2 regions of the Amycolatopsis mongoliensis genome follow, and region 1 is predicted to be linked to the other one. Evidence: predicted binding sites of a transcription regulator. Region 1 holds the regulator's gene; the other holds the start of a gene.
What was found. Region 1 encodes HspR, which represses chaperone genes until heat shock. Its sites were predicted from a motif close to ANNTTGAGTNNNNNNNACTCAANNT; they were not measured.
Positions count from the first base shown of each region.

Region 2: the regulator HspR is predicted to act here: its motif matches at 5,598-5,622, upstream of lon (endopeptidase La).

Region 1 covers NZ_CP127295.1:2,597,554-2,608,058, forward strand. Annotated here, with positions in the region: gene dnaK (molecular chaperone DnaK) at 1-1,038, shown strand, start outside; gene grpE (nucleotide exchange factor GrpE) at 1,035-1,742, shown strand; gene dnaJ (molecular chaperone DnaJ) at 1,779-2,951, shown strand; gene QRX60_RS12595 (heat shock protein transcriptional repressor HspR) at 2,957-3,382, shown strand; gene QRX60_RS12600 (ABC-F family ATP-binding cassette domain-containing protein) at 3,447-5,006, opposite strand; gene QRX60_RS12605 (DUF305 domain-containing protein) at 5,251-5,784, opposite strand; gene QRX60_RS12610 (lytic polysaccharide monooxygenase) at 5,781-6,530, opposite strand; gene QRX60_RS12615 (dienelactone hydrolase family protein) at 6,676-7,392, opposite strand; gene QRX60_RS12620 (globin domain-containing protein) at 7,446-8,549, opposite strand; gene QRX60_RS12625 (globin domain-containing protein) at 8,902-10,077, opposite strand; gene QRX60_RS12630 (MarR family winged helix-turn-helix transcriptional regulator) at 10,400-10,505, shown strand, end outside.
Region 2 covers NZ_CP127295.1:1,726,558-1,737,062, forward strand. Annotated here, with positions in the region: gene QRX60_RS08210 (putative bifunctional diguanylate cyclase/phosphodiesterase) at 1-2,505, opposite strand, end outside; gene QRX60_RS08215 (GNAT family N-acetyltransferase) at 2,777-3,715, shown strand; gene QRX60_RS08220 (SAM-dependent methyltransferase) at 3,786-4,640, shown strand; gene QRX60_RS08225 (SAM-dependent methyltransferase) at 4,691-5,536, shown strand; gene lon (endopeptidase La) at 5,637-8,039, shown strand; gene QRX60_RS08235 (LacI family DNA-binding transcriptional regulator) at 8,100-9,116, opposite strand; gene QRX60_RS08240 (glycoside hydrolase family 13 protein) at 9,289-10,505, shown strand, end outside.

The sequences.
Region 1 (10,505 bases):
TTCCAGAAGATCACCTCGGACCTGCTCGACCGGACCAAGGCGCCGTTCAACAACGTCATCCGGGACGCGGGCATCTCCGTCGGCGACATCGACCACGTCGTGCTCGTCGGTGGTTCCACCCGCATGCCGGCCGTCGCCGAGCTGGTCAAGGAGCTGACCGGCGGCCGCGAGCCGAACAAGGGCGTGAACCCGGACGAGGTCGTCGCGGTCGGCGCGGCGCTGCAGGCCGGTGTCCTGAAGGGCGAGGTCAAGGACGTCCTGCTGCTGGACGTCACGCCGCTGTCGCTGGGCATCGAGACCAAGGGTGGCGTGTTCACCAAGCTCATCGAGCGCAACACCACGATCCCGACCAAGCGCTCGGAGATCTTCTCCACCGCGGACGACAACCAGCCGTCGGTGCAGATCCAGGTGTTCCAGGGTGAGCGCGAGATCGCCGCGCACAACAAGAAGCTCGGCATGTTCGAGCTGACCGGCCTCCCGCCGGCCCCGCGTGGCGTGCCGCAGATCGAGGTCACCTTCGACATCGACGCCAACGGCATCGTGCACGTGACCGCGAAGGACCTGGGCACGAACAAGGAACAGTCGATGACGATCACCGGTGGCTCCGCGCTGCCGAAGGACGACATCGAGCGGATGGTCAAGGACGCCGAGGCGCACGCCGAGGAAGACAAGACCCGCCGCGAAGAGGCCGAGACCCGCAACCAGGCCGAGACGCTGGTCTACCAGACCGAGAAGTTCCTCAAGGACAACGACGACAAGCTGCCCGAGGACCTCAAGGGCAAGGTCAAGTCCGCGATCGACGAGTCGAACGAGGCGCTCAAGGGCACCGACTCGGCGAAGATCCGCGAGTCGATCGAGAAGCTGAACACCGCTTCGCAGGAGCTGGGCACCGCCCTGTACGCCAACGCGAACGCCGACGCGGCGGCCGGTGCGGCCGGTGCTTCGGGCGCGGCCGGGGACGCCGGTGCGGCCGGCGGCCAGGCCAAGGCCGATGACGTGGTGGACGCCGAGATCGTCGAAGAGGACGAGAAGAAGTGACCCACAGCTACGACGAATCCGAGAACCAGGGCCGCGGCCCCGAGGAGCCGGTGGTCGTGCGGGATCGGCGGCGGGTGGACCCCCAGACCGGGCAGGTTCGCCCGCCCGGTCCGGCCCACGCCGCGCCGGAGCCGGAGGAAGCGCCCGTGGAGCACGCGGGCCCCTCGCTCGGGGAATCCATTGTGGACGATTCGGTGTCGGTCGTCTCCGACGTGGAGAAGGAGCTGGCCGAGCGCACCGCCGACCTCCAGCGCCTGCAGGCGGAGTACGCCAACTACCGCAAGCGGGTCGAGCGCGACCGCGAGGCGGTCGTCCTCGGTGCGAAGGCGACCGTGGTGAACGACCTGCTGCCGCTGCTCGACGACCTCGAGCGGGCCGAGCAGCACGGTGACCTCACCGGCGCGTTCAAGGCGGTCGGCGACAAGCTGATCAGCGGCCTGCAGCGCGCGGGGCTCGAGTCGTTCGGCACCGAGGGCGAGGTCTTCGACCCGAGCGTGCACGAGGCCGTGCAGCACAACACCTCGCCGGACGTGGCGGGCCCGACGGTCACCGTGGTCATGCGCCGCGGCTACCGCTTCGGGGACCGCGTGCTGCGGGCGGCGCTGGTCGGCGTGACCGACCACGAGCCCGGCGCGGCCCCGGTGGACCCGTCCGTCGGTGGCGAGCTGCCGCTCGACGGCGGACTCGATGACCAGCAGCAGTAAGCAGAATCCGGTTCAAGTGGGAGGAGGAGACGCCCGATGAGTGCACGGGAATGGATCGGTAAGGACTTCTACCGTGAACTGGGCGTCTCCTCCGACGCCACGGCGGACGAGATCAAGAAGGCCTACCGGAAGCTGGCCAAGGAGAACCACCCGGACGCGAACTCCGGCAACGCGCAGGCGGAGCAGAAGTTCAAGGCGGTCTCCGAGGCCTACGGCGTGCTCTCCGACGCGAGCAAGCGCAAGGAGTACGACGAGGCGCGGCGGCTGTTCGGCGGCGCCGGGGGCGGGTTCAACTTCCCCGGTGGCGGTGGCAGCGGCAGCTTCGACGTCGGCGACATCTTCGGCCAGGCCGGCGCCGGTCAGCAGGGCGGCTTCGGCGGGCTCGGCGACATCCTCGGCGGGCTGTTCGGCCGTGGCCGGACGACGGCGGGGGCGACGGCGAACCGGCCCCAGCGCGGGGCCGACGTCGAGACGGACGTCCGGATCGACTTCGTCGAAGCGGTCAAGGGCGCGACCCTGCCGCTGCGGCTGTCGAGCCCGGCGACCTGTTCGACGTGCGGCGGCAACGGCGCGAAGCCGGGCACGTCGCCGCGGACCTGCCCGACCTGTTCCGGTTCGGGGCTGGTCAGCCGCAGCCAGGGCGCGTTCGCGTTCTCGGAGCCGTGCCGCGACTGCCGTGGGCGCGGGCAGATCATCGACGACCCGTGCCCCGAGTGCGGCGGCGAAGGCATCAGCACGCGGACCCGCACGCTGACCGTCCGGATCCCGCCGGGCGTCGACGACGACCAGCGGATCCGCCTGGCCGGCCAGGGCGAGCCGGGCCGGGGTGGCGCGCAGGCGGGCGACCTGTACGTCCGGGTGCACGTGGCCCCGCACGCGCTGTTCGGGCGCAAGGGGCTCGACCTGACGATCACCGTCCCGGTGGACTTCACCGAGCTCGCGCTCGGCACGACGATCACGGTGCCGACGCTCGAGGGCAAGGTCTCGCTCAAGGTGCCGCCGGGCACCGCGAGCGGCCGGGTGCTGCGCGTGCGCGGCAAGGGCATCGCCAAGCGCGACGGTTCGCAGGGTGACCTGCTCGTCACCCTCCAGGCGGCGATTCCCGCCAAACTGGACGACAAGGCACGCGAGGCACTGCAGGCGTTCGCCGAGTCGATGGCCGGGCACGACCCCCGGCCCGAGATCACTGAGCTGCTCGAAGGCAGGTGAGCGGGATGTTCGGCGGGATCCCCCAGGAAGGCGACGAAGAGACCCCGGTGTTCGTCATCTCGGTGGCGGCACAGCTGGCCGGGATGCACGCGCAGACGTTGCGCACCTACGACCGGCAGGGCCTGGTGTCGCCGGGCCGCACCTCCGGCGGCGGTCGCCGCTATTCGATGCGGGACATCGCGCTGCTGCGCGAGGTCCAGCGCCTGTCACAGGAAGACGGCGTGAACCTGGCCGGGATCAAGCGCATCATCGAGCTGGAGAACCAGGTCGACGCGCTGCGGGCCCGCCTGCAGGAGCTCACCGAAGAACTGGCCGCGGCGTACGCGGCCGGGGAACAGGCCGCGGCGGCGGCGCACGCGTCCTACCGCCGGGACCTGGTCCCGCTCAACCAGCAGACGGCAATGGTGGTCTGGCGCCCCAAGCGCCGCTGAGACCGCAAGTCCGTGAAGGCCTCCTTACCGGCTCTTATGGCCGGGAAGGAGGCCTTCACGGCTTTCAGCCCCCGAGAGCCAGGCGGGGCCAGGACGCGAGATCCGTCAGCATCCGGCGGTCGTGCGTCGCCACGACCACCGCGGCCGGCGTGGCCAGCAGTGCCTCGGTCAGCTCCTCGACGAGCGTCGCCGACAGGTGGTTGGTCGGTTCGTCGAAGACGAGCACGTCGGGCCGTCCGGCCAGGCGCAGGGCCAGGTCGAGCCGTCGCTGCTGGCCCTGGGACATCCGGCCCACCGGCGTCCGCAGGGCCTCCGCGTCGAGCAGTCCCATGGCCGAAAACGGCACGGCGGCGCGTTCGAACAGCTGACGAGCGGTGAGGTCGTCCGGCCACGCCGGGACCTCCTGGCCCACCAGTGCGATCTGCGCGCCGGGAGCGTGCCGGACCGTGCCGCTCGTCGGCGTCAGTTCGCCGGCGAGGACCGACAGCAGCGTGGACTTCCCGGCGCCGTTGCCGCCGGTGACCAGCAGCCGGTCGCCGCTGTCGAGGTTCAGCGTCACCGGGCCCGCGAGGCGGCCGGCCACGCCGACGCCGTGCAGGCCGGCCAGCGACCGGCGGGCGCCCGCGCCGAGATCGGGCCACCGCAACGACAACGGCGGCTCGGGCACGGTCACGCGGTGCGCCTCCAGCGCCGCCCGCTCCCGGTTGAGCGCCTGGACGACGCCGGGGGCGCGGGACTGGCGCTGGTGCCGTCCGGTGCCCTTGTCCGGACGCCAGCCGGTGCTGAGCCGGTCGCGTGCCTGCGTCACCGCGAGCGTGAGCTGCCGGTGCGTGTCCTGCTGCTCCTCGAACTCCTGGACCCAGCGTTCGCGGTCGCGGCGGCGGCCGTCCTGCCAGGCCGCGTAGCCGCCGGCGTAACTGCGCGGGCGGCCGTCCTGGCTGGGGTCGAGATCGAGGAACTCGGTCGCGACGTCGCTGAGCAGCGCGCGGTCGTGGCTGACCAGCGCGACGCCGCCGTCGTGGCCGCGCAGGCGGTCGGTGAGGAAAGCGAGGCCGCCCGCGTCGAGGTGGTTGCCGGGCTCGTCGAGCAGCAGGAAGTCGTGCCGCGCGCCGAGCAGGCAGGCCAGGCGCACGCGGTAGCGCTGCCCGACCGAGAGCGTGCTGAGCTCGCGGGTCCGGTCGCTGCAGGCGGCGAGGGCTTCGAGGGCGACGTCGACACGGCGTTCGGCGTCCCACGCGTCGAGCCGCGTGGCCGCGTCGAGTGCCGCGGCGTAGCGGTCTTCGGCGAAGTTCTCGGTCGCCGCATCGAGCGCTCGCAAGGCCTCGTCGGCTTCGCGCAAGGCCTCGGTGGTCAGCGTGCCGACGGTTTCGCCGGACCGGAACGGCAGCGCCTGCCGGGCGACGCCGACGGTGCCCGTCCGGTGGACGGTGCCGTGGTCGGGCGCCCGGAGCCCGGCGAGGACGTGCAGCAGCGTGGTCTTGCCGCGCCCGTTCTCGCCGACGATCGCCAGCCGGGACCGGGCCGAGACGGTGACGCTGACGTCGTGCAGGACCCGGCGGGAGCCGAGCGTGACGCCGACGCGGTCCGCGCGCAGGTGGGTGTGTTCGGGCAGGAGGGAAGTCAAGGGATGCTCCGCAGCTCTGGAGGGAGCCGGGCAGCACGAGAAGGCCGCCCGGCGAAGGCCGGAACGGCGGGCAGGGAAAAGAGCTCGGTGCGCCGCCGTCAGCGGCGGATCCGCAACCTCATGAAGACGGGGCGCGCGTACATGATCGGAAGGCTAACTGCCGCACGCGGACACGGCCAAGCGAATAACCGCAGGCCGCGAGCAGCCGGGCAGGGGGCTGCTCGCGGTCCGCGCCGCGGGGACGTCACACCTTGAAGTTCAGCAGCTGCTCGACCTCGGCCGTCCGCGACTCGATGACGCGCCGGGCCAGGTCGCGGGCCTGGGCGTTGACCCCGCCGCCCGTTCCGTTCTCCGTCTGGGCCAGCTCGACCGCTCCCTGCTGCTGGCCGGTCAGCACGTCGAGGAACTTGCGGGAGAACTCGGCGTCGGGAGCCGTCCGAAGCGCTCCGACCAGGTCCGGGGACGTCATCTTCAGACCGCCGTGGCCCGCGTGGGCCTGGGGGTTCGTGTCCATCGTCTCGGGCTGACCCCAGGCGCGCAGCCAGCTCTTCATGTCGTCGATCTCGGTGCGCTGGGTCGACTCGATCGCCGCCGCCAGCACCTTCAGGTCCGCGGGCAGCGGGCGGTCCTTCGCCAGCCGGACGATCTCGATGCCCTGCTGGTTCTGGGGGATCAGCATCTGCAGGAACATCACGTCGGCCGCGTTGTACGCGGGCGGGGCCGCCGTCGCGCTGCAGCCGGCCAGCAGCAGCGCGACGACGGCGAGCAGCACTCTCACTGACGCTGCCAGAGGGCCGGCGTGTTCGGCGGCTCCCAGCCCGCGATCGCCGTGTGCGGCTGGAGGCAGCGGTAGCTCACGCCGTTGTAGGTCACCACGTCGCCGGCCTTGTACGCCGTTCCGGCCGCCCAGGTGCCACTCGACGGCGGCGTGGTCGGGGTCGTCGTCGGCGGGTGGGTCGTGGTCGGCGGGGGTGTCGTGGTGGTGGGCGGCGGGGTTCCGCCACCGCCGATCTGGAGGTCGACGCAGCTGTAGAACGCGTTGGTCGTGTCGGAGATGTTCCAGATCGCCAGTACCTTCACCCGGCCCGAGTAGCCGGCCAGGTTCACCGTGTGCGACACCGTCGCCGGGGGCTGCTGGTTGTTGCCGGCGATGTTCGCGACGCGCGTGTTGCCGATGTAGTACTCGTAGCTCGCGGTCGCGTGCCGGGCGGTGAACACCCAGTTGAACGTCACCGTCGTGCCGACCGACTTGGCCGGCCACGGCTTCGACTCGTCGGTCAGCTGCGAGAAGCGGGAGTTGCCGCCGTCGCAGCTGCGCAGGCCCTTCGGCCCTTCGACGCTCTGGGGTTCGTAGACGATGCTGCCGCAGTCCGGCACCTTCCCGGCCGCGCAGTTGGCCTGCCGGCTGGGTGGGTCCGAGATGTAACCGTGGGCGCTCGCGGTGGTGGCGGGGAGGACGACGACCAGCACCGGGGCGAGCAGGACACCGGCAGCGGCCGCGAAGAGCTTTCTGTTCCAGGTCATTTCGGCTCCTCGAGGGGGAACAGCGTTGTTCCGGAGGGAGGACGAACGAGCACATCCGGGGAAGATGTGGTCTAGACCATAAGATGATTCGGGCACAACGGTCAACGAACTACCGCCGTTCGGCGAAAACGCTCGCCCGCTCGGCTCAGTGCGAAGGTCGGGCCGGTTGCCGCAGGTGTTCGCCGAAGAACGACGTCACCCGGCGCCACGCGTCCTCGGACGCCTCGTGGTGGTAGGTGAACCCGACGACCTTGAGCAGCAGGTTCAGCGGTGCCGCGACCTCGATCTTGTTGGCGAACCCGTGGCTCGCACCGTCGTACTCCTTGACGTCGTGCGGGATTTCACGCTCGGTGAGCGCCGTCTCGAGCTTCGCCGCCGCGCCGCGCAGCGAGAAGTCCTTCTTGCCGAAGCTCGCGACGATCGGGCACGCCTCGTCGAGCACCGACAGGTTCTTCGGCAGCTGTCCGTAGTACGGCGCCGACGCCTCGAAACCGCGTGACGCCGCGACGAGCGCGAAGCCGCCGCCCATGCAGAACCCGGCGATGCCGACCCGGCCCGAGCAGTCCGCACGGCCGGCCAGGAGCGCGCGCGACGCCTCGATGTCGTCGAACGCCCGGCCCTGGTTCGCGAACATGTCGGAGAACACGCGGCGTACGCACCGGCGCATGCCACCGCGCGAGTACAGGTCGGGGCTGAGCGCGAGGTAACCCTCGGCGGCGAAGCGGTCGGTGATGTTCTTCGTGTCCTGGCTCAGCCCGAACGCGTCGTGGATGAGCACCACGCCCGGGTGCGGTCCCTCGCCCGCGGGCTCCGCCAGGTAGCCGCCGATGGTCCCGTCCGTAACCGGAATAGTCATCTCCATATCGGTGAAGATAGCGAGAATCCGGCTGGTGCGCGCGGGCCGCTGAGAGTTCCTCAGTCCAGGGTGAACGGGTCGAAACGGATTTGCTCGAGCTCGACGCCGACGCTCAGCAGCTTCGCGATCGTCGCCCGGATCATCGGGGGTGAGCCGGCGACGAGGATGTCGTGGTCCTTCCAGGAACTGCGCTGGGTCACCGCGTGGGCGAGCGTGCCGCGGTCGCCGCCCGGTATCGCTCCTTCCTCGGTCACCGGGGTGACCGTCAGCCACTTCGAAACCGCGGTCAGCCGCCGGAGGTCGTCCAGCGCGTACAGGTCCTCGGGTCTTCTGCCGCCGAAGAACAGGTGCACCGGGGGGTTGCGCTTCCAGTGCGCCAGATCGTCGAGGATCGAGACGAACGGGGTCACCCCGGTCCCGCCGGCGATCATCAGCAGCCGCTTCCTGGTGGCGGTCGGGCGCACGTTGAGCGTGCCCATCGCCGGTCCGAGCCGCCAGGTGTCCCCCGGCTTGGTGTGGTTGACGATGGCGCCGCTGACCCAGCCGCCGGGCACCGTGCGCACGTGGAACGTCATCTGGCCGTCGCCGCGCGGCGCGGTCGCCGGGGAGAGGTAGCGCCACATCCGTGGCCGCTGCGGGACCTCCACGCTCACGTAGCTGCCCGCGCGAAAGGGCAGCAGCCCTTCGGTCTGCACCCGCACCATCGCGACGTCCCGGGACAGCTTGCGGTGGTCGAGCACCCGCGCCGTCCACGACGCCGGCCCGGTCTCCGCCTGCGCGGCCTCGCGCATGGTCTTGGCGATGAGTCCGTAAGCCGTCGTCCACGCGCTCTCCACCTCGGGCGTCCACTTCTGCTTGAGGAACCGCTTCAGCGCGGACAGCAGCGCGATGCCGACGGCGTCGTAGTGGCGGGAGACGACGGCGAACTTGCGGTGGTCACGGCCCAGTTGCGCGAGGAAGGTGGTGAGCTCGTCGGGCCGGTCGACCATCTGCACCACGTACACGATGGCGCGCAGCAGGCGGCTGCGCTGGTTCGCCATGGAGACCGGGAACAGGTCGCGGCAATCCGGTGCGACCACGAACAACGCTCCGTAGAAGTACTGCGCCAGTTCGTCGGCTTTCGGTTCGATCTCCGCAAAACTTTCACGAATCAGCCGGGCCAGTTCGCGACCTTCCACGGCCGAAACGGGAACGGTCTGGGGCGGCGCGGAGATCTTCAGTGATTCAGCACTCATCGGGAACGGTAATCTCCAGTCGTGCAAAAGGGTTTTGCGACGTGCATGCGGCGTCGCTGTGGCGGTGCCGCCCCCGAGGGTTCCCGACTGTATGCGAATTCCCGTGCAGATGCGCGCGATTCCGCATGGTCCGCTCGAACGGAGCAATTCAGCCACGCCGGGTCAACCCCGTCTGTCGCTGCGTAAAAACGATCACCCAGACGGTTTACGCAACTCGCGTAACAATTCCCACTGTTCGTTCGATTCGTGCACCGGGCCGCTGTGCCCGCAATTGGAGGTGCTAGTCGATCGTGAACGGGTCGTACTGGATCTGGTCCAGCGCGCTGCCCGCGACCAGCATGCGCGACACCGTCGCGCGGATCATCGCCGGCGAGCCGGACACGAGGATGTCGTGGTCCGGCCAGGCGCCGTACCGCGTGATCGCCTCGGCCAGGGTGCCCTGCTCGAACCCGGGGACGTCGCCGCCGCGCTCCACCACCGGCGTCACGCTCAGCCAGGGGTTGACGGACGCGAGGGCACGCAGTTCCTCGAGGTCGTAGAGGTCTTCCCGGGCCGGTCCGCCGTAGAACAGGCGCGTCTTCGGGTTCTCGCCCCACAGCGCGAGGTGGTCGAGGATCGACCGCAGTGGCGCGATGCCCGTCCCGCCCGCGACCATCAGCACACCCCGTGACGATTCGCGATTGACCGTCATCCGGCCGAGTGGCGGGCCGAGCCGCCAGACGTCCCCGGGCTGGGTGTGGCTGACTATCGCCCTGGACACCCAGCCGCCTTCGATCGCGCGGACGTGGAACTCGATGCCGCCGTCCTCGCGCGGTGCGTTCGCCGGCGAGAGGTAGCGCCACAGCCGCGGCCGCTGCGGGACTTCGACGCTCACGTACTGGCCGGGGTGGTAGGGCACGGGCTGGTCGGGTACCAGCCGCACCAGGGCGAGGTCCCAGGTCAGCCGCCGGTGCTCGACCACGGTCGCCTGCCACGACGGCGGGTTCGTGTCCGACGCGGCCGCGTCCTGCATGGCCCGCGCGGCGATGGTGAACGCCTCGGCCCAGGCCCGTTCGACCTCGGGGGTCCACTCCGGGCCGAGGTGGTTCTTGAGCGACGCCAGCAGCGCGGTACCGACGGCCTCGTAGTGCCGGGGCACCACGCCGAACTTCCGGTGGTCGCGGCCCAGCTGCCGCAAGAACGGCGCGAGGTCGTCGGGCCGGTCCACCATCTGCACGATGTGCACCAGCGCGCGCACCAGCCGGCCGCGCTGGATCTCCATGTTGATCGGGAAGAAGTCGCGCGTGGTCGGCGCGAGGGTGAACAGCATCCCGTAGAAGAACTGGGAGATCTCCGCGATGTACGGCTCGGACTTCGCCCAGCTGTCCCGGATGAGCTGCACCATCGCCGCGACGGCCGCGGGGGCTTCACGCGGGGCCGAGGACCTGGGGAACGGGCTGATCGAATCGGCTGTCATGGGCAGGAGTTCGCTGGTCGGGGACGGTGGGGCGGCAACACCCGGTCATTCACCGCCGGCTCGGGCGCGGAGACGGCATTTCCGCTCACGGCCGCCTCCTGGGTCCATCGCCACTGCATCCACCTCGTCGCTCGTCCGGGCCGCCGCGCGGCCCGTCCGCAGGGTAGCCGCCGGGCAGCCTTTTGCCCGCATTGTTGCTCCGACCGGGTGTATTACCGCCGGCTCCGGCGTGGGCGACCTCACCGGGGTGATCCTTGCTCGCGCAAGCGATCGGCAATAAACTTGTATTACACAAGTAATGGCCGTGGCAGGAGGGGTCCCGATGGGCTTCGACGACACCGACGACGACGTCCGGGTCGAGCTCATGCGCGAGCTGAAGACCGCGTCGCAGCTCCAGCACGCCTGGGTCATGCAGGCCTGGCAGGACC
Region 2 (10,505 bases), 870 kb from region 1:
GAGCTGGTCGCGCGCGACGTCCTCTTCGACGCCCTCGGCGACCACCGTCAGCCCGAGCGAGTGCCCCAGCTCGACGATCGACCGCACCACCGCGAGGTCGCCGAGGTCGGTGCCCATGCCGAGGACGAAGCTCTTGTCGATCTTGACCTGGTCGACCGGCAGCTGCCGCAGGTAGGCCAGCGACGAGTAGCCGGTGCCGAAGTCGTCCACCGCCAGCGTGATGCCCAGCGAGTGCAGCTCGCGCAGGATCGGCAGCGCCTTCTGCGGGTCCGACATCACGCCGGACTCGGTGAGCTCGAACGTCAGCAGCTCCGGCGGGATGCCGACGCGCTCCAGCTCGCGGGCCACCTTGTTCGGGAAGTCCTCGTCGGCCAGGTTGCGCACCGACAGGTTGACCGCCACCGAGATCCGCAGGCCCTCGTCGAGCCACTTGCGGCAGCGCTTCAGGGCTTCACCGAGCACGAACGACGTCAGCACGCCGATCAGGCCGGCCGCCTCGATGGCCGGGACGAACTCGTCCGGGCCGAGCCTGCCGAACTCCGGGTGCACCCAGCGGACCAGCGCCTCGACGCCCTGCACCTGGCGGTTCGGCAGGGTGATCTTCGGCTGGTAGTGCACGCTGACCTGACCGTCCTCCAGGGACTGCCGGAACTGCGTGACCATCTGGAAGCGGCGCAGGAAGATCTGGCCCATGCTCGGCACGTAGCCGCGGACCTCTTCGCCGCCCTTCGTCGCGCGCACGGCGACGTCGGCGCGCTGCAGCAGGCCTTCGATGTCGACGACGTCGCCGGACTCCTCGGGCGTCGTCGTCGCGTAGCCGATCATCGCGTTCGCCTCGACCGAAAGCCGGTCGACCGGGTACGGCGCGGAAAGCTCTTCGCGCAGCCGTTCCGCCGCGGTGTGGGCGTCTTCGGGCGGGCAGCCGACGAGCAGGGCCGCGAACGACGCGCCTTCGAGGCGGGCCAGCGGGACGTCGGGGCCGAGCGCGTCGCGGATGCGGCGGCCGGCGGCGATCACCATCCGGTCGGCCCACGCGTAGCCCAGCGCGTCGCTGACCGTCGAAAAGACGTCGAGGTCGATCCGCAGCACCACGGCGTTCGCGAAGTCCCGCAACGGTTCCTTCGCCACCTGCCGGAAGCCCGGCCGGTTGAGGTGCCCGGTGAGCGGGTCGTGGTAGGCGTCGTGGCGCAGGGTCGCGAGCAGCCGCCGGTTGTCCAGCGACGTCGCGAGGTGGCTGGCCATCGTGCCGAGCAGCTGGACGTCGTACTTGCCGAAGCCGCGCCAGCGGGACAGCCGGTCGTGCGCCTCGACGACGCCCAGCAGCTGGTTCGCGCTGCGCAGCGGGACGACGAGCGCCTCCTGCGCGCCGCGGTCGAGCAGCGCCGCGCGGACGTCGGGGTTGGCCTCGGTGATCCGGAAGTGCCGGACGTGCGCGCCGGGCAGGCGCAGCAGCGGGTCGTCGGCGGCCGGGTCGGCGGGCGGCAGGTCGTCACCGGCGACGACCACCCGCATCGTGTCCTTCGGTTCGAGCCGCAGCCGCAGCACGACGCGGCCCGCCGCCAGCTGGTCCTTGATGCGCTCGGCGATCGTGGCCCATTCGCGGACGTCGACGCCGCCGACGAGCTCGTCGGCCCGGCTGGCCGGGCGCGCCGCCGCCTGCTGGCCGGAGCGGGCCACCATCAGGCTGACGTCCGAGAGCGCCTCCATGTCCCGCTGCTCGCGCAGCAGGTCGGAGTAGGCCCAGTACAGCGCGGTCAGGCCGAGGAACACGGCGAGCACCAGCGGCCACGCCTTGGGCGTGTTCGAGATGACGAGGTAGCCGGACAGGCCGACGGACGCGTTGACGAAGCCGACGACCAGGATCCGCGCGGTGAGCCGGATCGCGGTGCTGACCCGCATGCGGCGCCGCAGGACGCGGACCGCGGCCAGCGCGAGCAGCGTGCTCACCAGCGGCGCGGTGAGCGTGCCGGCCAGCGCGGCGACCCACGGGATCTTGTCGCCGACACCCGCGCCGACGGCGTACTTGACGAGCCCGGCGACCGCGAAGGCGCCGGTGATCTCGAGCAGGAACGCGCCCGCGTTGTAGAGGACGCGGCCGGCGACCTTGCGCGCGAGCAGCGTGCCGATGCCGGCGACCAGGTGCGCGGCCAGCACGACCTCGAACGGCGCGACGAAGAACCCGATGACGAGCGGGATCTCGGTGAAGGAGATGGTCCACGAGATACCGCTGCGGACGTCGACGTTGATGCCGAGCTGTTCGGCGAGCAGGAACGCGACCGCGAGCACCGGCCCGATCCACAGCAGCCGGCTGTCCCAGTCGAACGGCAGCCAGGACCCGACGGCGAACGCGGCGGCGAGCCCGATGCTCAGGACGGCGAAGGTGTACGCGCGGAACCGGCGCTCGTCGGTGCGGGCCTCGGCGGACTGGGGAGGTGCCCCGGAAGCGGCTCCCGGCCCGGGCTGCGCCTGTGCGACGGCGTCGCCGTGGGCGTTGGTGTCCGGCATCCGACCTTCCCTCCCGGCTTGTCCACCGGTGCTGATCCGTGACTTCGGGTGTGGACAAGGGCCATACCGTACCCCGTAGGGCGTACCCGCGTCCCTTTCGAGACAGTAGGAGATCACCCCAGGGTTAACAATGCCTCGATGGCGCTGACCTGCGTGGACCAAGGGGTGAAACCTTGTGGCACTCGGGGCCCTACCCCGGACCGGGGGTCCGGTGGCCGAAGCAGGGGTGGTTCTCTGCGCACGGCGTCCCGCGTAGCGCTTCAATATGCCCATGCACAGCGACGTGATTGCCACCGAACACGCGGCCCGGCTCGCGGCGGTGGATTCCCTGCTCCCCGGTTCTTCCCCCTTCGAAGCAGCCGAAAGCGCGGTGGTGCTGGAGGTGGCGACGCCCGACTCGGCGGCGTCCGGCCTCGCCTCGCGCATCCAGGTCGACCAGGGCGCTCCCAACGCGCCGTGGCGGGCGCTGACCGAGCACCGCCTCGACCTCCAGCTGGCCGGCCCGCAGCCCGCGGCGGCCCTCGACGCCCTCCTCACCCGATGGGATGAACATCTGCGCGCGGTCGCCGAGCGCGGCGACACCGAGACCGCGGCGATCGTCCCCCGCGCCAGCCGGGACGCCGCCGGCACGCGGGAAATGCTGCACCACGGGTTCGCGCCGCTGCGCGTGATCGCGGTCCGCCCGGCCGAGCGGATGGTCCCGGCGGGCCCGCGCGGCACGCCCGGCGTCAAGATCCGCCGCGCCGAGCCCGGCGACCTCGAAACCGTCGTCTCGCTGGGGCTCGAGCTGCACTCCTTCGACGCGCAGTACGGCACGGTCAACCTGCGCCAGGGCGTCGAGGACATCATGGCCAAGGACCTGGCCGAACAGCTGAACCGCCCGGAGCCTCCGTTGTGGATCGCCGAGCTGTACGGCCGTCCGCTCGGCATGGTGAACGTCCAGCACCCCGGGGAGACCGGCTGGATCAGCGACCGCGTCGCGGCGGGGCGCGTCGGCTACCTGTCGTCGCTGGCCGTCGCGAAGGAGGCGCGGTCGTCCGGTGTCGGTACCGCGCTGGCCACCCACGCCCACCACGTCCTCGACGAGGAGGGCGCGGACGTCGTCCTCCTGCACCACGCGGCGGCGAACCCGCTGTCGACGCCGTTCTGGTACGCGCAGGGGTACCGCCCGCTGTGGACGTACTGGCAGCGTCGACCAGCCGTTCGGTGAACGACTGGCGGATTACCCCTGGTCGACAGTCCTTATAGGCTGGCTCCCGGAGCAGCGAGGGGAGCCGGACGTGACCAAGCAGCGGGATTCCGCGCCGAGAGCGCCCGAAGGCGTCGACACCGAGAAGCCGTCCGCGGCCCGGATCTACGACTGGTACCTGGGCGGCACGCAGAACTGGGCCGTGGACCGCGAGTTCGGCCGGCGCATGGAGCAGCAGTGGCCGCTGGTGCGCCCCGGGTCGAAGCAGAACCGCGAGTTCATGAACCGCGCGGTGCGGGCGGCGCTGCGGGCCGGGATCCGGCAGTTCATCGACCTCGGCTCCGGCGTCCCGACGGCCGGGAACGTGCACGAGGTCGTCGAGGCCGAGCTGCCCGAGGACCACGACGCGACGGTCGTGTACGTCGACTACGAGCCGGTCGCGGTCGCGCACGCGACGCTGATCCTCGAAGAGGAGGCGGCGACGGACTGGGCGGGCATCGTCCAGGCCGACATGCGGGACGCGAAGGCCGTGCTGCGTGCCGAAGAGACGAAGCGGCTCATCGACTTCTCGAAGCCGGTCTGCCTGATGATGATGGCGGTGCTGCACTTCGTCGGGCCCGACGACGACCCGATCGGCCTGCTGAAGGCGTACCGGGACAAGCTCGCGCCGGGCAGCTGGCTGGCGATCTCGCAGATGAGCGAGGGTGACGGGACCGGCAAGACCCTCGAGGGACTGCGCTGGTTCGTCGAGCAGTACCGGAAGACGAGCAACCCGGTGTGGCTGCGCGACCGCGAGGAGATCGAGCCCCTGTTCGGCGACTGGACCCTGCTGGAGCCGGGCATCGTGCACCTGCCGGACTGGCGGCCCGACCGGAAGCTCAACGCGCTGGAGGCGGAGGCCCGTCCGTACGCGTGGTGCGGCATCGCGGAGAAACCCGGCGCATGAGCCCGGAGAACACAGCGGCGCGAAGCGCCTCCATCGAGGGTGGTGGGGGCGTGGGAGGAGCCCCGATCGCCCCGGCCGGGGTGGACACCGACAAGCCGTCCGCGGCGCGGGTCTACGACTGGTACCTCGGCGGCAACCACCACTGGGCCGTCGACCGCGAGTTCGGCCGGCGCGTGGAGAAGGTGTGGCCGCTGATCCGGCCGATCTCGCGGCAGAACCGGGCGTTCATGAACCGGGTGGTCTCGGCGGCGATGGACGCCGGCATCCGCCAGTTCGTCGACCTCGGCTCCGGCGTGCCGACGGCCGGCAACGTGCACGAGATCGTCCGCGACCTGCTGCCCGACGGCGAACGGGCCGCCGTGGTCTACGTCGACTACGAGCCGGTGGCGGCCGCGCATTCGCGGCTGATCCTGGAACGCGAGGGCGCGACGGACTGGGCGGGGCTGGTCGAGCGGGACATCCGGCGGCCGAAGGAGATCTTCGCCGACCCGGTGACGTCGTCGCTCATCGACTGGTCGCGCCCGGTGTGCCTGCTGATGATCACGGTGATGCACTTCGTCGGGCCGTCCGACGATCCGGACGGGCTGATGGCGACGTACCGGTCGAAGCTCGCGCCGGGCAGCTGGCTGGCGTTGACGCACGGCACGTGCCGCGACGACGCGCCGCCGGAGCGCGCCGCAGAGGTGAAGCGGTTCATCGACGCCTACCGCGACACGTCGAACCCGGCGTGGCTGCGGTCGGCCGAGGAGCTGCTCCCCTGGTTCGGCGGCTGGCCGCTGCTGCCGCCGGGGATGACGTCATTGCCGGACTGGCGTCCCGACGAGCGTCCGAACGTGATCGACCTCGAGACCCGGCCCTTCGCCTGGTGTGCCGTCGCGCGCCGACCAAGCCTCTGACCTGCACTTTCTTTCTTCGCTGTGGGCGAACGCACTCCTGGAAACAAACACACCCATCGGAGAGTTGAGCTAGGCAGACTCAACTACACGAGGAGTGCACATGTCCGACACCCGCCTCCTGCCCGTGCTCCCGCTCGATGACGACGTCGTGCTGCCGGGCATGGTCGTCCCGCTCGACCTCACCGACACCGAGACGCGGGCAGCGGTGGAGTCCGCCCAGGCGAGCACGCCGAGCCAGGCGTCCTTCCCCGGCATCCGGTCGACCGGCGCCACCAAGGCCGAGGTCCTGATCGTCCCGCGCGTCCACGGCGAGTACGCCGAGTACGGCACCGTCGCGACCGTCGAGCGCATCGGGCGCGTGCCCGGCGGCAAGGCCGCCGTGCTGCTGCGCGGGACCGCGCGCGCCCTCGTCGGCCGGATGGCCGACGGCCCCGGCGCCGCCCGCTGGGTGCACGCCGAGGACGCCCCCGAAACCACCGACGACCGGACCGCGAAGCTCGCGGCCGAGTACAAGGCCGTCGTCATCTCGATCCTCCAGCAGCGCGGCGGCTGGCAGCTGATCGACGCCGTCCAGCAGGTCGAGGACGGCTCCGCGATCGCCGACCTGTCCGGCAACGCGCCGTACCTCGACACCGAGCAGAAGCTCGAGCTGCTGACCACGCTCGACGTGAGCGCACGCCTGGAGAAGGCGCTCGAGTGGAGCAAGGAACACCTCGCCGAGCTCGAGGTGACCGACACGATCCGCAAGGACGTCGCCGAGGGCATGGAGAAGCAGCAGAAGGAGTTCCTGCTGCGCCGCCAGCTCGAAGCCATCCGCAAGGAGCTCGGCGAGCTCGACGGCACCGCGCAGGACGACGACTACCGCGCCCGCGTCGAGGCCGCCGAACTGCCGGACGCCGTGAAGAAGGCCGCGCTGGCCGAGGTGGACAAGCTGGACCGCACGTCCGAGCAGTCCCCCGAGGGCGGCTGGATCCGCACCTGGCTGGACACCGTCCTGGAGCTGCCCTGGAACGAGCGCACCGAGGACGTCTACGACATCGCCGCCGCGCGGGCTGTCCTGGACGCCGACCACGCCGGCCTCGACGACGTCAAGGAACGGATCATCGAGTACCTGGCCGTCCGGAAGCGTCGTGCCGAATCGGGTCTGGGCCCGGTCGGCGGACGCCGGTCCGGCGCGGTGCTCGCCCTCGCGGGCCCTCCCGGGGTCGGCAAGACGTCGCTGGGTGAGTCCGTCGCGAAGGCCATGGGCCGCAAGTTCGTCCGCGTCGCCCTCGGCGGCATCCGCGACGAGGCGGAGATCCGCGGCCACCGCCGCACCTACGTCGGCGCGCTGCCCGGCCGGATCGTCCGCGCCATCAAGGAAGCCGGCTCGATGAACCCGGTCGTGCTGCTCGACGAGATCGACAAGGTCGGCGCCGACTACCGCGGCGACCCGACGGCCGCCCTGCTCGAAGTGCTGGACCCGGAGCAGAACCACACGTTCCGCGACCACTACCTCGAGGTCGAGCTGGACCTGTCCGACGTCGTGTTCCTGGCGACGGCCAACGCGCTGGAGACCATCCCCGGTCCGCTGCTGGACCGCATGGAGCTCGTCACGCTGGACGGCTACACCGAGCACGAGAAGGTCACCATCGCCCGCGACCACCTGCTCCCCCGGGAGCTGGAGCGCGCCGGCCTGGGCACCGCGGACGTCAGCCTGACCGACGCCGCGTTCAGTCGGATCGCGGCCGAGTACACCCGCGAGGCGGGCGTGCGCGACGTGAACCGCACGATCGCGAAGGTGCTGCGCAAGATCGCGACGAAGGTGGCGCTGGACGAGGTGTCCTTGCCGCTGACGATCGGTGCTCCGGAGCTCGAGACCTACCTCGGCCGGCCGCGGCACGTGCCGGAGTCGTCGCTGCCCGCGTCGACCCAGCGGACCGCGACCCCGGGGGTGGCGACGGGCCTGGCGGTGACGGGTGCCGGCGGTGACGTCCTCTACATCGAGGCGTCGCTGGCGGACCAGGAGTCCGGCGCGTCCGGGCTGCAGCTGACCGGCCAGCTCGGCGACGTGATGAAGGAGTCCGTCCAGATCGCGCTGTCCTACCTGCGCTCGCACGGCGCGGAGCTGGAACTGCCGGTGGGTGACCTGAAGAACCGCGGCATCCACGTCCACGTGCCGGCCGGCGCGGTCCCGAAGGACGGGCCGAGCGCGGGCGTCACGATGACGACGGCGCTGGCGTCGCTGCTCTCGGGCCGCGTGGTGAAGGCGGACGTCGCGATGACCGGCGAGGTGTCCCTGACCGGACGCGTCCTCCCGATCGGCGGCGTCAAGCAGAAGCTGCTGGCGGCGCACCGGGCGGGGATGAAGACGGTGATCATCCCGCAGCGCAACGAGCCGGACCTGGACGACGTCCCGGCCGAGGTGCTGTCCCAGCTGGACGTCCACGCGGTGGCGAACGTCCGCGAGGTCCTCGACCTCGCTTTGACCCCGGCTTCGACGCCGGTTCCCCAGGCGGCGTAACCCCGAACGCCGCCGCTGAACGGCCGGTTTCCCTCTCCCCCAAGGGAAACCGGCCGTTTCCTATGTCCGGACCGGGGCGGTCGACTCACGCTCGACGAGCGAGACGTCGATCGTCACCGGCTGCTTCGGACGCTCGCCCTTCTCGATCGAGCCCATCAGGATCGACACCGCTGTCGACGCCTTGCGGGCGATGTCCTGCGAGATCGTCGTCAGCTTCGGGGTCACGTAGTTGCAGAGGTCCAGGTCGTCGAAGCCGACCACCGAGACGTCTTGCGGCACGCGCGTGCCCGTCTCGGTCAGGCCGTGGACGATGCCGACCGCGAGGATGTCGGCCGTCGCGAACACCGCCGTCAGGTCGTGGCGCTCCCGCAGGACCAGCCCCAGCTCGTGGCCTTCCGCGTACGTCGTGTTGACCGTCTCCACCAGGCCCGGACGCTCGGCACCGGCGTCCGCGAACGCCTGGCAGAAGCCCTCGAAGCGTTCGTGGACCACGCCGACACCGCTGAACGCCGGGCCGGCGAACAGGATCCGGCGGTGGCCGAGGTCGAGCAGGTGCCGAGCCGCGAGGCGGGCGCCCGCGAAGTCGTCCGAGCGCGTGCCCGTGGTCAGGCGGTTCGCCGAGTAGCTGTCGATCGCGACGACGTGGACCGCGCCGATCGTCTTCTTCGTCAGCTTGCCGACCTCCTCGTCGAGGAAGCCGAGCAGGATCGCGCCGTCGAGGCTCCACGACCGCAGCGCTTCGGCGACCTCGTCCGGGTGGGCGACCCCGCGCAGCAGCAAGTGGTAGCCGTATTTGCGCAGCTCGCGCTCGATCAGGCCGACGATCGCCATGGTGTGCGGGCTGATCATCAGGCTGTCCTCGTCCGCGGCCGGCACCAGCAGGCCGACGAGCCGGGACGCCTTCGTCGCGAGGCTGCGAGCCGACGCGCTCGGGACGTAGCCGAGCTCGTCCGCGATGCGCTGGACCTTCTCGATGGTGCTCGGCGAGACCCGCGCGCGGTTGCCGTTCATCACGTTCGACACGGTCATCATGCTCACGCCCGCCTGCTCGGCGACCTCCCGCAGCGTGACGCGCACCCTCGGACTCCTCTCGCTCACCCCGGCGCCAAGGTTACGGGACCGGCCGTTGACAACCACCTCAGGACGACATTACCGTCTAGCGAGGTATAGCGCTAAACCTAATCGCTGCGGACGCCGGTCCGCACCCTTCGCCGCGCTCCGGAAACCGTTGAGCCAGAACGGGAGTCCCGTGACCACCGACCTCTCGACCAGCCCGCTGACCACCGCCCCCGGCCAGGGGACGCCGTGGTGGCGCGGCGCCGTCATCTACCAGATCTATCCCCGCAGTTTCGCCGACGGCAACGGCGACGGCACCGGCGATCTCGCCGGCGTCCGCGCCCGCTTGCCCTACCTGAAGAGCCTCGGGGTGGACGCCCTCTGGTTCACGCCCTGGTACTCCTCACCGCTGGCCGACGGCGGTTACGACGTCGCCGACTACCGCGCGATCGACCCGGCGTTCGGGACCCTCGCGGAGGCCGAAGAGCTGATCGCCGACGCGGCCGGGCTGGGCATCAGGACCATTGTGGACATCGTCCCCAACCACGTCTCGGACCGGCACGAGTGGTTCCGGGACGCGCTCGCCGCCGGGCCGGGATCGCCGGAGCGCCGACGGTTCTGGTTCCGCCCGGGCCGCGGCGAGCACGGCGAGCTGCCGCCGACGGACTGGGAGTCCAGCTTCTCCGGCGGCACCTGGACGCGCGTCACCGAACCGGACGGCACGCCCGGCGAGTGGTACCTGCACCTGTTCGCGCCCGAGCAGCCGGACCTCAACTGGAACCACCCGGACGTCCGCGCCGAGCACGAGCGCGTGCTGCGCTTCTGGTTCGACCGGGGTGTCGCGGGCATCCGCATCGACTCCGCGACCATGCCGGTCAAGGACCCGTCGCTGCCCAACGAGGTGACGCCGGACGCGCACCCGTTCGTCGACCGCGACGAGATCCACGACATCTACCGGAGCTGGCGGGCCGTCGCCGACTCCTACGCGGAGCCGCGCGTGCTGGTCGGTGAGGTCTGGCTGGCCGATCCGCGCCGCTTCGCGCGCTACCTGCGGCCGGACGAGATGCACACGGCGTTCAACTTCGACTTCATGATGCGCCCGTGGGACGCCGGCGAACTCCGCACCGCCATCGTGTCCACTTTGGACGCCCACGGCTCGGTCGGCGCGCCGCCGACGTGGGTGCTGTCCAACCACGACGTCACCCGCGCGGCGACCCGCTACGGCCGTGAGGACAGTTCGTTCGGCTTCGTCGCCCGCGCCTTCGGCATCCCCACGGACCTCGTGAAGGCGCAGCGGCGGGCGCGCGCGGCCGCGCTGCTGTCGGCCGCTTTGCCCGGCTCGCTGTACGTCTACCAGGGCGACGAGCTGGGTCTGCCCGAGGTCGAGGACCTCCCGCTCGGCGTCCTGCA